DNA from 2 places in the Paenibacillus sp. FSL P2-0121 genome. Region 1 is predicted to be linked to the other one. Evidence: riboswitches for the same ligand, from Rfam matches in the RefSeq annotation. Region 1 holds a riboswitch; the other holds the start of a gene.
What was found. Region 1 has a riboswitch for cyclic di-GMP ahead of MKY54_RS02435 (choice-of-anchor A family protein). Riboswitches for the same ligand answer to the same signal wherever they lie in the genome.
Positions count from the first base shown of each region.

Region 2: linked by a shared signal. The riboswitch ahead of MKY54_RS03205 (transglutaminase-like domain-containing protein) and the one ahead of MKY54_RS02435 (choice-of-anchor A family protein) in region 1 are both predicted to bind cyclic di-GMP.

Region 1 covers NZ_CP150245.1:551,857-557,271, reverse strand. The annotation lists gene MKY54_RS02440 (alpha/beta hydrolase) at 1-70, opposite strand, end outside; gene MKY54_RS02435 (choice-of-anchor A family protein) at 178-2,361, opposite strand; cyclic di-GMP riboswitch class I at 2,470-2,560, opposite strand; gene MKY54_RS02430 (hypothetical protein) at 2,951-3,448, shown strand; gene MKY54_RS02425 (ASCH domain-containing protein) at 3,648-4,061, opposite strand; gene MKY54_RS02420 (DUF3221 domain-containing protein) at 4,418-4,762, shown strand; gene MKY54_RS02415 (hypothetical protein) at 4,930-5,232, shown strand.
Region 2 covers NZ_CP150245.1:731,990-737,404, forward strand. The annotation lists gene MKY54_RS03185 (phospholipid carrier-dependent glycosyltransferase) at 1-250, shown strand, start outside; gene MKY54_RS03190 (glycosyltransferase family 2 protein) at 348-1,328, shown strand; gene MKY54_RS03195 (GtrA family protein) at 1,315-1,722, shown strand; gene MKY54_RS03200 (class D sortase) at 1,825-2,484, shown strand; cyclic di-GMP riboswitch class I at 2,604-2,686, shown strand; cyclic di-GMP riboswitch class I at 2,761-2,841, shown strand; gene MKY54_RS03205 (transglutaminase-like domain-containing protein) at 2,855-3,664, shown strand; rRNA gene MKY54_RS03210 (16S ribosomal RNA) at 4,032-5,415, shown strand, end outside.

The DNA of each region.
Region 1 (5,415 bases):
TGATTACAGCGCTAATAATGAACCATATCAATTCGCCTTCGCCATCCCCTCTACATTTCTTTTCCAACAAGAGTATACCATCTACTTAGAATGCACCAAACTATCGCAATCATGACATACAAATAGAGCCGCCATCGGAACACTCCCGAAAGCGACTCTATGTTGATCTACCCTTTATTATTTATTCTTTTTGGAGAACTTGGTTCTCATTAATAATCCGATAAGTGCAAAACCTAAACCTGCTACATAGTAAGGTGCAGGACTTGATTCACCCGTTTTTGGCAATTCCTTCACAGGTGGCTTACCTAATGGGATCGTATCGTCCACTACGATGATTTCATCAGGTGTTGGTGTTGGCGTTGGTGTCACTGCCGGTACCGGACCTAATGGGATCTCATCATCATCAACAAGTACTTCTGTGCTATTCGACGGTGTTGGTGTTGGTACTGGCGATGGTGTCGGCGAAGCTACAGGCCCAAGCGGCACAGGATCTTCTGCAAGAACTATAGTGCCAATTACGGATGATGGCGTTGGTGTCGGGAACACCGAAGTCTCTGGTGTCGACGTTGGTGTTGCTTCAGGCGTTACCGTCGGTGTTGGTGTTGCCTCAGGCGTTACCGTCGGTGTCGGTGTTGCCTCAGGCGTTACCGTCGGCGTTGGTGTTGGTGTCACTGTCGGCGTTGGTGTTGGTGTCGGCGTCACTGTCGGCGTCGGTGTTGGTGTTGGTGTCGGCGTTGGTGTTGGCGTTGGTGTCGGCGTCGGCGTCGGCGTTGGCGTTGGTGTCACTGTCGGCGTTGGTGTTGGTGTCGGTGTTGGTGTCACTGTCGGCGTCGGCGTTGGTGTCACTGTCGGCGTTGGTGCCGGTGTTGGCGTCGGCGTTGGTGTTGGCGTCGGTGTCACTGTCGGCGTCGGCGTCGGCGTCGGCGTCGGTGTTGGTGTCACTGTCGGCGTCGGTGTTGGTGTCACTGTCGGTGTTGGCGTTGGTGTCGGTGTCGGTGTTGGTGTCGACGTTGGTGTCGGTGTCGGCGTCGGTGTTGGCGTTGGTGTTGGCGTCGGCGTTGGTGTCACTGTCGGCGTCGGTGTTGGTGTCGGTGTTGGTGTCGGCGTCGACGTTGGTGTCGGTGTCGGCGTCGGCGTTGGTGTTGGTGTCGGTGTCGGTGTCGGCGTCGGTGTTGGTGTCACTGTCGGCGTTGGTGTCGGTATTGGTGTCGGCGTCGGCGTCGGCGTTGGTGTTGGTGTTGGTGTTGGTGTCACTGTCGGCGTTGGTGTCGGTGTTGGCGTCACTGTCGGCGTTGGTGTCGGCGTCACTGTCGGCGTCGGCGTTGGTGTTGGTGTCACTGTCGGTGTCGGCGTTGGTGTCACTGTCGGCGTTGGTGTCACTGTCGGCGTTGGCGTTGGTGTCACTGTTGGTGTCGGCGTCACTGTCGGCGTTGGCGTTGGTGTCACTGTTGGTGTCGGCGTCACTGTCGGCGTTGGCGTTGGCGTTGGTGTTGGTCCAGGTTCATCACCATCGTATGGATAGTGGTGAAATTCACCACCACCAGTACCTTTGAGTGAAGCCGCCACTAAAGTACCGTTAATCTGACCATTAATAAAATCAACATGAGCATAGGGGGCAAGTATGCTTCCCATTACACCTATGCCTGCCATATCAAGATACGCAGCTTGGCTAAAGTTAAGCAAAATTTTCTTGCTGTTCAACACGTTATTAGGTAGAAATCCGAAGTTTTTCATTTTTACGTTAGAACCATCAATATTAATAATTGCAGTAGATCCTGAAGGAACATTTATTGTAATTCCGTAGGTATTAGAGACGTTATCTCCTGAAACATTAAAAACATTGACCGCAGGATCTGTACCTGTCAGGGTAAGGCTGCCATATTGGTACACTGTTGTTCCATTCGCCGGCAATGCTGCAAGTTCTGCTGATTTGTCCTTCAAAGACTGACCTACGGCTGAAAAGTCAATCGTACTCCCCTGTCTTTTTGTACCACCCTTGAGGAGCGTTACATTCCCTGAAAAATCTCCCCCGTGCACGATATTCCCATAAACAGTACCTCCGTTGAAAGTAAGATGCCCTCCAACAACAAGTGTGTCAGTCAGGGAAACCTCTGCAGCGGTCAACCTATCTCCAACACTATAGTTGGTTAAGTTAACGTTACCTCCAGCAGCAAACCTTCCTTCCGTATCCGAAACTGTTGTTATATCCCCTAGAATAAACACGTTGTAGACCGCTGCAATTCCCAATGTAGAAGAACTACTAGCTCCAGCAACTCCAGCTCCTAATGAGGAAAGCCCACTACCTACCGTCAAAATCCCAGCTAATACAAGCGAGAGTAACGGTTTTATTCTTCTTTTCAAATGGCACACCTCCTAAAACTATGATTTATATTAATCAGAATAATTACCAGAAACTCTAAAGGACCTAACAACAAAAAAGACCGCCAAAAAGAAGTGAAATTCCCTTCTCATGGCAGTCGGACGGTCATTGTGCCTTTAAGACACTTTAGACTCCTGGACTTTGCGTCCCGCCCTTTCAGACGGTTTGCTATTATCATGACTATATATATGTATTACACTGCAAGTCCAGAACTGGTAGCTGAAGCATTCTATCCAATAACAGTCTATGACTTTTAATACTTTTGAATTAATAACAGTTTAGCTCCCGACACCCACAATTGTCAATCAATTCCTTTCGATAATTCCCCGCATTAGTACCACACAAAAAAAGCGCCTAAAGGCGCTTCGCATAAGGTTTTTCATTAAATTTTAAAGTAACTGTATATAGCCCAATATGGATATCCATAAGGGAACACTCAAAATTAAACCAAAAAACAATCCACGCTGGAGGCTGCCCTCTTTTTCCATCATAATTCTCCTTTATTTGCGTTCGATACATTAATTTTTATTATTACAATTTTTAATATAATTTATTCTTCGTTATTAAGTTGTGAATTTAATCACATTGGATAAGCTGTTTAGAAATACCATTGATTATTTTTGGAATATCGGGGTAGAATACGAATATACGTTCCTATTAGAGGTGATGAGATTCATGCATAGAGCAGAAAGCAGGGACAACATGCTGGTGAAATCTTATTTATTGCTTCCGATGATTTTATCAGCTTTCGAACGGGACTCCGCCATTTTATCTACACACTTACGAACACCCGCCCCTTATCTGGAGGTGCTTGGAACAGCTGCTGCAGTAGCTACAACAGATCTAAGGGATGTTCGTGCAGAAATGAGAAGACGGGGAATCAAGGTGTATGAGCAAAACAGACTTAATACTGGAATTGAAGCCAAGTATATATGTCGTGGCTATCATGAACGAATGCTGCTGTTGAATGACATTGTTGCGGCTCAGGCTGCCATCCATATGCGCAGATACCTAGGGCTGGATATTTCATCTTTTAAGAGTTACGAAGAACAGTACCAGATTAAGTAAAGCTGTATAGAAGCCGCTGCGCTCTCTCCCCCCAATCAATTAGTGAACAAAAAAATAGGCCTTACCATGGGAGTTGGCAAGACCTGAGAGAGATATACCACAAAACACTGGGGGGTGTTTGGTGTCTCTAATATATACCTCGAACCTGAAAAATAGCTGATAGGCACATAAAAATTACATTAAAAATATTGTTCGCCGTTCAGAAGTGATTAGAGTGCTCCCACAAGCTTAGCCGACCTTTAGCTGGAATTGGATGGCTTAATGGATGAACCCGTTCAAGCTTCCAGGCAAACCGTCCTTCACTATAGTCGCCAAAATCATATTCATTCCCATTGATCCATTCCCTTAAATCCACCTCTGGAGTAACCACATAACATCCCGCGAGCTGACCTGTAGCAATAATAGCTCCTGTCGGCAAATTATTCGCTGTATAGCCATGTTTCGCCAATACTGATTTGTACGGTTCCTGTTCACAAATCTTTTTGTCAATCCTCACTCCGGCATGGATGCCTAACTCGCCGCGGTAGGCTGTTCTCCATGAACGAGTTTCAAACTCTTTTTCACCAAGAGCAATTAAGGTCGCCCAAGGCTGCCGTATTGTTATACACCGCATGATATTTATCCCCTTCGTTTATGTTGGACGTTTGTCACGGATGCACGGATCTCGATCTCGCGTTGTGTAATCTTGCTCACCTTGACCTGATAAATTAAATAATCCCAACCGTTTGGTCGATACTCATTTCCATCATTGATCGCCTCTAAAATAAGAACATTTATTTTTATTATATACAAACAAAAGTTCTTATGAAAATATCAATACTACAGACATTCACCTGTAACTCCCCAGAATCAATAAAGGTCGTCATAATGGAAAGGCTGCTGTATATTCTTATATTGGGTAATGTACTAACTGCTATGCCTGTGCAACCGATTTTAAACTAATGTCGTAACCACTGGAGGGGAAGGTCCATGATTCAAAAACCACGTACTACTATTAAATGGACTCTTATTTTTGTTTTTTTGTTATTAGTCACCGCCTGTAGTAAGAATGATGAAGTTTTGAAAGGAATTGTACACACAATAGATGTAGAAAATAAAAGAATTTTAGTAATTTCTGAATTAAAAGAAGAAGACTTGAACAAGGAATACAAGGAAATTCTCGAATCTAATGAGTACTCTCAAGCCATTTGGGTAAATAAAGTTGCACCTTCTAAATATAAAAAAGGCGATGAGATTAAAGTGTTTTTTGAAGTAAGTGATGATTCATTCCCTGCACAAGTTACCGCCAAAAAGATCACCAAAATCAAGAATTGAGCAAAAAGAATAGAATCTACTATAAAGAAGCGGCGTCTCCAAAAGGGATGGCGCTTCTTTGTGTAGATTTAAGGAGAAATCAGAGTATATAATATGGAACATTATATACTCTCAACATCTCTGTTACGGGAATTCCTGAAGCAGAAATACCCTTCCGAACATATACTATGAATAATCTCTTCCGGACGAAACATTTACATAATCTGAATATAATAATTCTGGAACATTCTGTAAACAAAAAAAGCTCACCTACCGAAGCCAGTGGGCATAATCCCAAGCATTTGGGAATTTACTCTTTGTTGGAATTACTGAAACCTTACCATGTAACAACTATAGGAGCTTATAAAGTCCCTACAGTTGTTGGCAATGTACCTAATAACACGAAGGATCTACTTGAAGATACAGGATCAGCACAAACCCGCGAGACATGCATCGGCGGGTTTCGTATTTTTAAAATTCATCACAATTAATTAGTCCTAGGTCATCTACACCAATAAAACTCTCTTATTATAATATTCGACGTTTATTTATAAAAACTTACAAAACATCTCATTTTTCAAATCGATCTTATAGCTCATATACATCATTAACCATTAAATTTACTATTATCCATGTAAGTAAACACTTCATATGTGAGGATTATCAAAGTATGA
Region 2 (5,415 bases), 180 kb from region 1:
GTGGATGCTTGTCCCAAGAGAAACATTTATTTACCATTATTTTGCTATGGTGCCATTTATGATTCTTGGTATTGTATATATAATGAAGTTGCTGGATAGTAAATTCCCTGAGGCCCGTTACGTACAGTATGTCTATGTAGCTGTTGCTTTGCTGCTCTTTATTGCTTTCTACCCGGTACTGTCAGGGATGCAGGTCAGTGGAGATTACGTGAAAGATATGCTGCGTTGGTTCCCTACTTGGGTTTTCTAGGATTTAATAAAAATCTATAAAATAAGTTTATGCATGCAGCGTTATTATGAAGTGTAGATGGATGTAACGCTCCAAAAAGCTTGTAGGAGGAATAAAGGTGAAAGCCAGATATAGTGTGATTGTACCCATGTTCAATGAGGAGCAAGTAATTAGCCATACTTATGAACGTTTGAAAAAAGTAATGGACGAGTGCGGCGATACTTATGAGCTGGTCTTCGTCAATGACGGCAGTCGTGATCGTTCCGCCCAAATGATTCGGGAGATCTGTGAACGAGACGAGCATGTCAAGCTGATTGACTTCTCGCGTAATTTCGGACATCAGGTAGCGATTACAGCTGGCATGGACTATGCCGAAGGTCAAGCGGTTGTTGTTATTGACGCTGATCTTCAGGATCCTCCGGAGGTCATTCTGCAAATGATCGAGAAGTGGAAAGAGGGCTACGACGTTGTATATGCGAAACGCCTGAAGCGCCACGGAGAAACGATGTTCAAAAAGGTCACCGCGAAGCTTTTTTACCGCCTGCTCAGCAGTATGACAAGTGTAGATATTCCTACGGATACAGGCGATTTCCGTCTTATTGACCGTAAGGTATGTGATGTCCTGCGGGGACTTAAAGAAAAGAACCGCTATGTCAGAGGTTTGGTGAGCTGGGTTGGCTTCAAGCAGACTATGGTGGAATATGAACGGGAAGAACGTTTTGCCGGAGAAACCAAATATCCGCTGAAGAAAATGATTCGTTTTGCGTTAGATGGCATCACCTCTTTTTCACATAAGCCGCTTAAGATTGCTACGTATATTGGATTCTTTCTTTCATTTTCTAGCTTTCTCTATTTATTTTTCGTCTTGTTCCAAAGGATATTTTTCACCTCCTGGACGGTTCCGGGCTGGGCTTCCATTGTAGGTGTCAATCTGCTCTTTAACGGTATTGTTCTGATGCTGTTGGGTGTGATTGGGGAGTATATCGGACGGATTTATGACGAGTCTAAAGATAGACCGCTATATATTGTTAGTGAGACTAAAGGCTACCAGAACGAAGAACAACTGGACCGCCGGAAGGACCACAATGATGTCAGATAAGAACTTGCGCGCTGCATTCATACAGTTCCTCAAATTTAATGCCGTAGGTTTGCTCAATACGCTTATTGATTTTGTGATTTTCACATTGTTGAATTCACTAGGGATGGTATACGCATTGGCGCAGGTGATCTCCTATAGTGCAGGCACGGCGAATAGCTTTATTTTGAATAAAAAAGTTACCTTTCGTGATCGCAACCGGGGGAATAAAGAAGGCTTCGACCGCGTACAGCTGGTCAAGTTTATCGTGCTGAATTTGGTAGTGCTCGGAATATCACTGCTGTTAATGCATCTGTTGACAGACAAACTAGGTATTCAAGTCTTGATCTCCAAGGTGATGGTTACCTTTATCACGGTGATCATCAATTTCTTTGGAAGTCGTAAATGGGTATTTTAAACATTAATTTCAGGCAGAAGGAGTTGCTATGCTTAAAGGCAAGTAGCTGTTTCTGCTTGATTTGTATATAACCATAGAAACAATATACGGAGGTGAATAACATTGCGTAAATTCTCCTATCTACTCATACTGGCTGGGATACTTATCATGTTATATCCGACAGCTAACGAATGGTACAACGACAGGCAGCAGGAGAAGTTATTAGAAACGGCTGAACTAAGCACTGCCGATAGTACTCCCCAGCCAGATCTGAAGAGCAGGTATGCTGAAGTTACTCAGCTGTTAGCAGAGGAATCGGTTCTGGATGCTCAGGCACAGCCCCAACCCCAAGAGACAGAAAAGCCTGAACCGGAGATTGCAGTCGGTGGCAAAGTAATCGCACTAATTGAAATCGATAAGATTGATTTGAAGCTGCCTGTATTAGAAGGGGCTACAAAAGCTAATATGAAACATGCTGCAGCCCATATGAAAGAAACGGCACCCCTTGGAGAGATCGGGAATGCTGCAATCGCGGCGCATCGGGCTAGAACTACGGGTCGTTTGTTTAACAGATTGAATGAGGTTGTTGTGGGGGATGTTATCACGATAAAGACTAGTGATCAGGTGTTTAACTATGAGGTGTATGATATTTCTGTAGTAGATCCGAGTGACGTCTCCGTTCTTGACGGGAATGACAAGGATAAGATTCTTACTCTGATTACATGTGATCCGCTAGTGAATCCAACGCATCGGCTGATTGTTCATGCCAAATTAACAAAATGAGAATAGTGAATGACAAGAAAACACAAATACCGGGAGATATTTATAAAATAATGGGTAATCTAGTAAATTAGGTCTTGTTCACAACTATAAATATGATAGTATTATACTATGAAAGCTAAACACGATAACGGCAAACCTTCCGAAAGGTAGGGACGCAAAGCTAAAGGGCCTTTTCCCAAAAGGATGGCAGCCAGCTACCGAATGAAGAGGCTTTTTTTGTTTGTTTCAAATGGATTCTATCAATTATATCTAGTAAAGCTAGAACAGATAGAACTTATACGATAACGGCAAACCTATCGAAAGGTAGGGACGCAAAGCTAAAGGGCCTTCCCGAAAGGATGGCAGCCAGCTACCGAAAGGAGTTTTATCCGTGAAAAAGGTTTATTTTATGCTGGTGGCGTTGTTCGTCCTAATGACTTCAGTTCCAGTAAGTACAGCTCAAGCTGCAAGTGCAGATGCCAGCTGGTTGATTACATCCAAAGTGGCTCAAGGTGTGATTGGTATTAACTATGATATTCCGAAAGATAAAAGAATCAAACTCATGATCACCAAAGATAACAGCAGCTATACATATAACTTGTATGCTTCTGGACAAGCTGAGGACTTCCCTTTGCAACAAGGAAATGGGACTTATAAGGTTTCTGTTCTGGAGAACACAACCGGCAATAAATACAAAGCATTATATTCCGAAGTAGTAGACGTAACCATGAGTGACTCGAATTCCGTATATTTGGGCTCCGTACAGAATGTGAAATGGAGTTCTTCTGATAAAGCGATTGTCAAAGCTAAACAATTAGTACAAGGCAAAACAACAGACGAAGAGAAAGTTAAAGCGATCTATAACTATGTAGTTGCGAATGTACAATATGATTACTCTCTTGCTAATAGTGTAACTACTGATTATATTCCAAGCATCGATAAGACATTGACTACTAAAAAAGGGATTTGCTATGATTACGCTTCTCTTTTTGCCGCAATGCTGCGGAGTGTAGATGTTCCTGCTAAGTTGGTAATGGGGAATACAAGCTACGTTACGCAATATCATGCATGGAACGAAGTGTTGCTTAATGGGAAGTGGGTTACCATTGATACTACAGTGGATGCAGGACTTGCAAAGAGTGATAAGAAAACCGATTTAATTAAAGCCTCAAGCAAATATACTGCGGCAAAATACTATTAAGTTCGTCGCTAGAAACATAACTCTATTAAATAAACAACTGGCTTAATTATTAAGCTAGTTGTTTATTTTTATATTAGGGGTTGCTTTTCTATTAATAGTTGGGGTATTATAGGTAAGCGTTGTTAGACAGCGTACAGGCGATATAGACGAGGCTGATAAAAAGCTTCGAAAAATAAAGCTTGCATTTCTGAAAACAACATGATATATTATAAGAGTTGCTGCTGAGACATTAAACGGCGCCAACGAGAACTTGATCTTTGAAAACTGAACAACGAGTGAGTAGGAAATCACGTAAGTGAAATCCAAAATTAGAGAATTAATTTTCTCGTCAGATGTTTCAAAATGAGCATATCGCTCTTTTCAATACTAATTGGAGAGTTTGATCCTGGCTCAGGACGAACGCTGGCGGCGTGCCTAATACATGCAAGTCGAGCGGAGTTACTTTGAAAGCTTGCTTTCAAAGTAACTTAGCGGCGGACGGGTGAGTAACACGTAGGCAACCTGCCCTTCAGACTGGGATAACTACCGGAAACGGTAGCTAATACCGGATAATTTCTTTTTTCTCCTGAGAGAAGAATGAAAGACGGAGCAATCTGTCACTGAGGGATGGGCCTGCGGCGCATTAGCTAGTTGGTGGGGTAACGGCCCACCAAGGCGACGATGCGTAGCCGACCTGAGAGGGTGAACGGCCACACTGGGACTGAGACACGGCCCAGACTCCTACGGGAGGCAGCAGTAGGGAATCTTCCGCAATGGGCGAAAGCCTGACGGAGCAACGCCGCGTGAGTGATGAAGGTTTTCGGATCGTAAAGCTCTGTTGCCAGGGAAGAACGTCCGGTAGAGTAACTGCTACCGGAGTGACGGTACCTGAGAAGAAAGCCCCGGCTAACTACGTGCCAGCAGCCGCGGTAATACGTAGGGGGCAAGCGTTGTCCGGAATTATTGGGCGTAAAGCGCGCGCAGGCGGCTATTTAAGTCTGGTGTTTAAACCTTGGGCTCAACCTGAGGTCGCACTGGAAACTGGGTGGCTTGAGTACAGAAGAGGAAAGTGGAATTCCACGTGTAGCGGTGAAATGCGTAGATATGTGGAGGAACACCAGTGGCGAAGGCGACTTTCTGGGCTGTAACTGACGCTGAGGCGCGAAAGCGTGGGGAGCAAACAGGATTAGATACCCTGGTAGTCCACGCCGTAAACGATGAGTGCTAGGTGTTAGGGGTTTCGATACCCTTGGTGCCGAAGTTAACACAGTAAGCACTCCGCCTGGGGAGTACGGTCGCAAGACTGAAACTCAAAGGAATTGACGGGGACCCGCACAAGCAGTGGAGTATGTGGTTTAATTCGAAGCAACGCGAAGAACCTTACCAGGTCTTGACATCCCTCTGAATCCACTAGAGATAGTGGCGGCCTTCGGGACAGAGGAGACAGGTGGTGCATGGTTGTCGTCAGCTCGTGTCGTGAGATGTTGGGTTAAGTCCCGCAACGAGCGCAACCCTTAACTTTAGTTGCCAGCAGGTAATGCTGGGCACTCTAGAGTGACTGCCGGTGACAAACCGGAGGAAGGTGGGGATGACGTCAAATCATCATGCCCCTTATGACCTGGGCTACACACGTACTACAATGGCCGGTACAACGGGAAGCGAAGCCGCGAGGTGGAGCCAATCCCATCAAAGCCGGTCTCAGTTCGGATTGCAGGCTGCAACTCGCCTGCATGAAGTCGGAATTGCTAGTAATCGCGGATCAGCATGCCGCG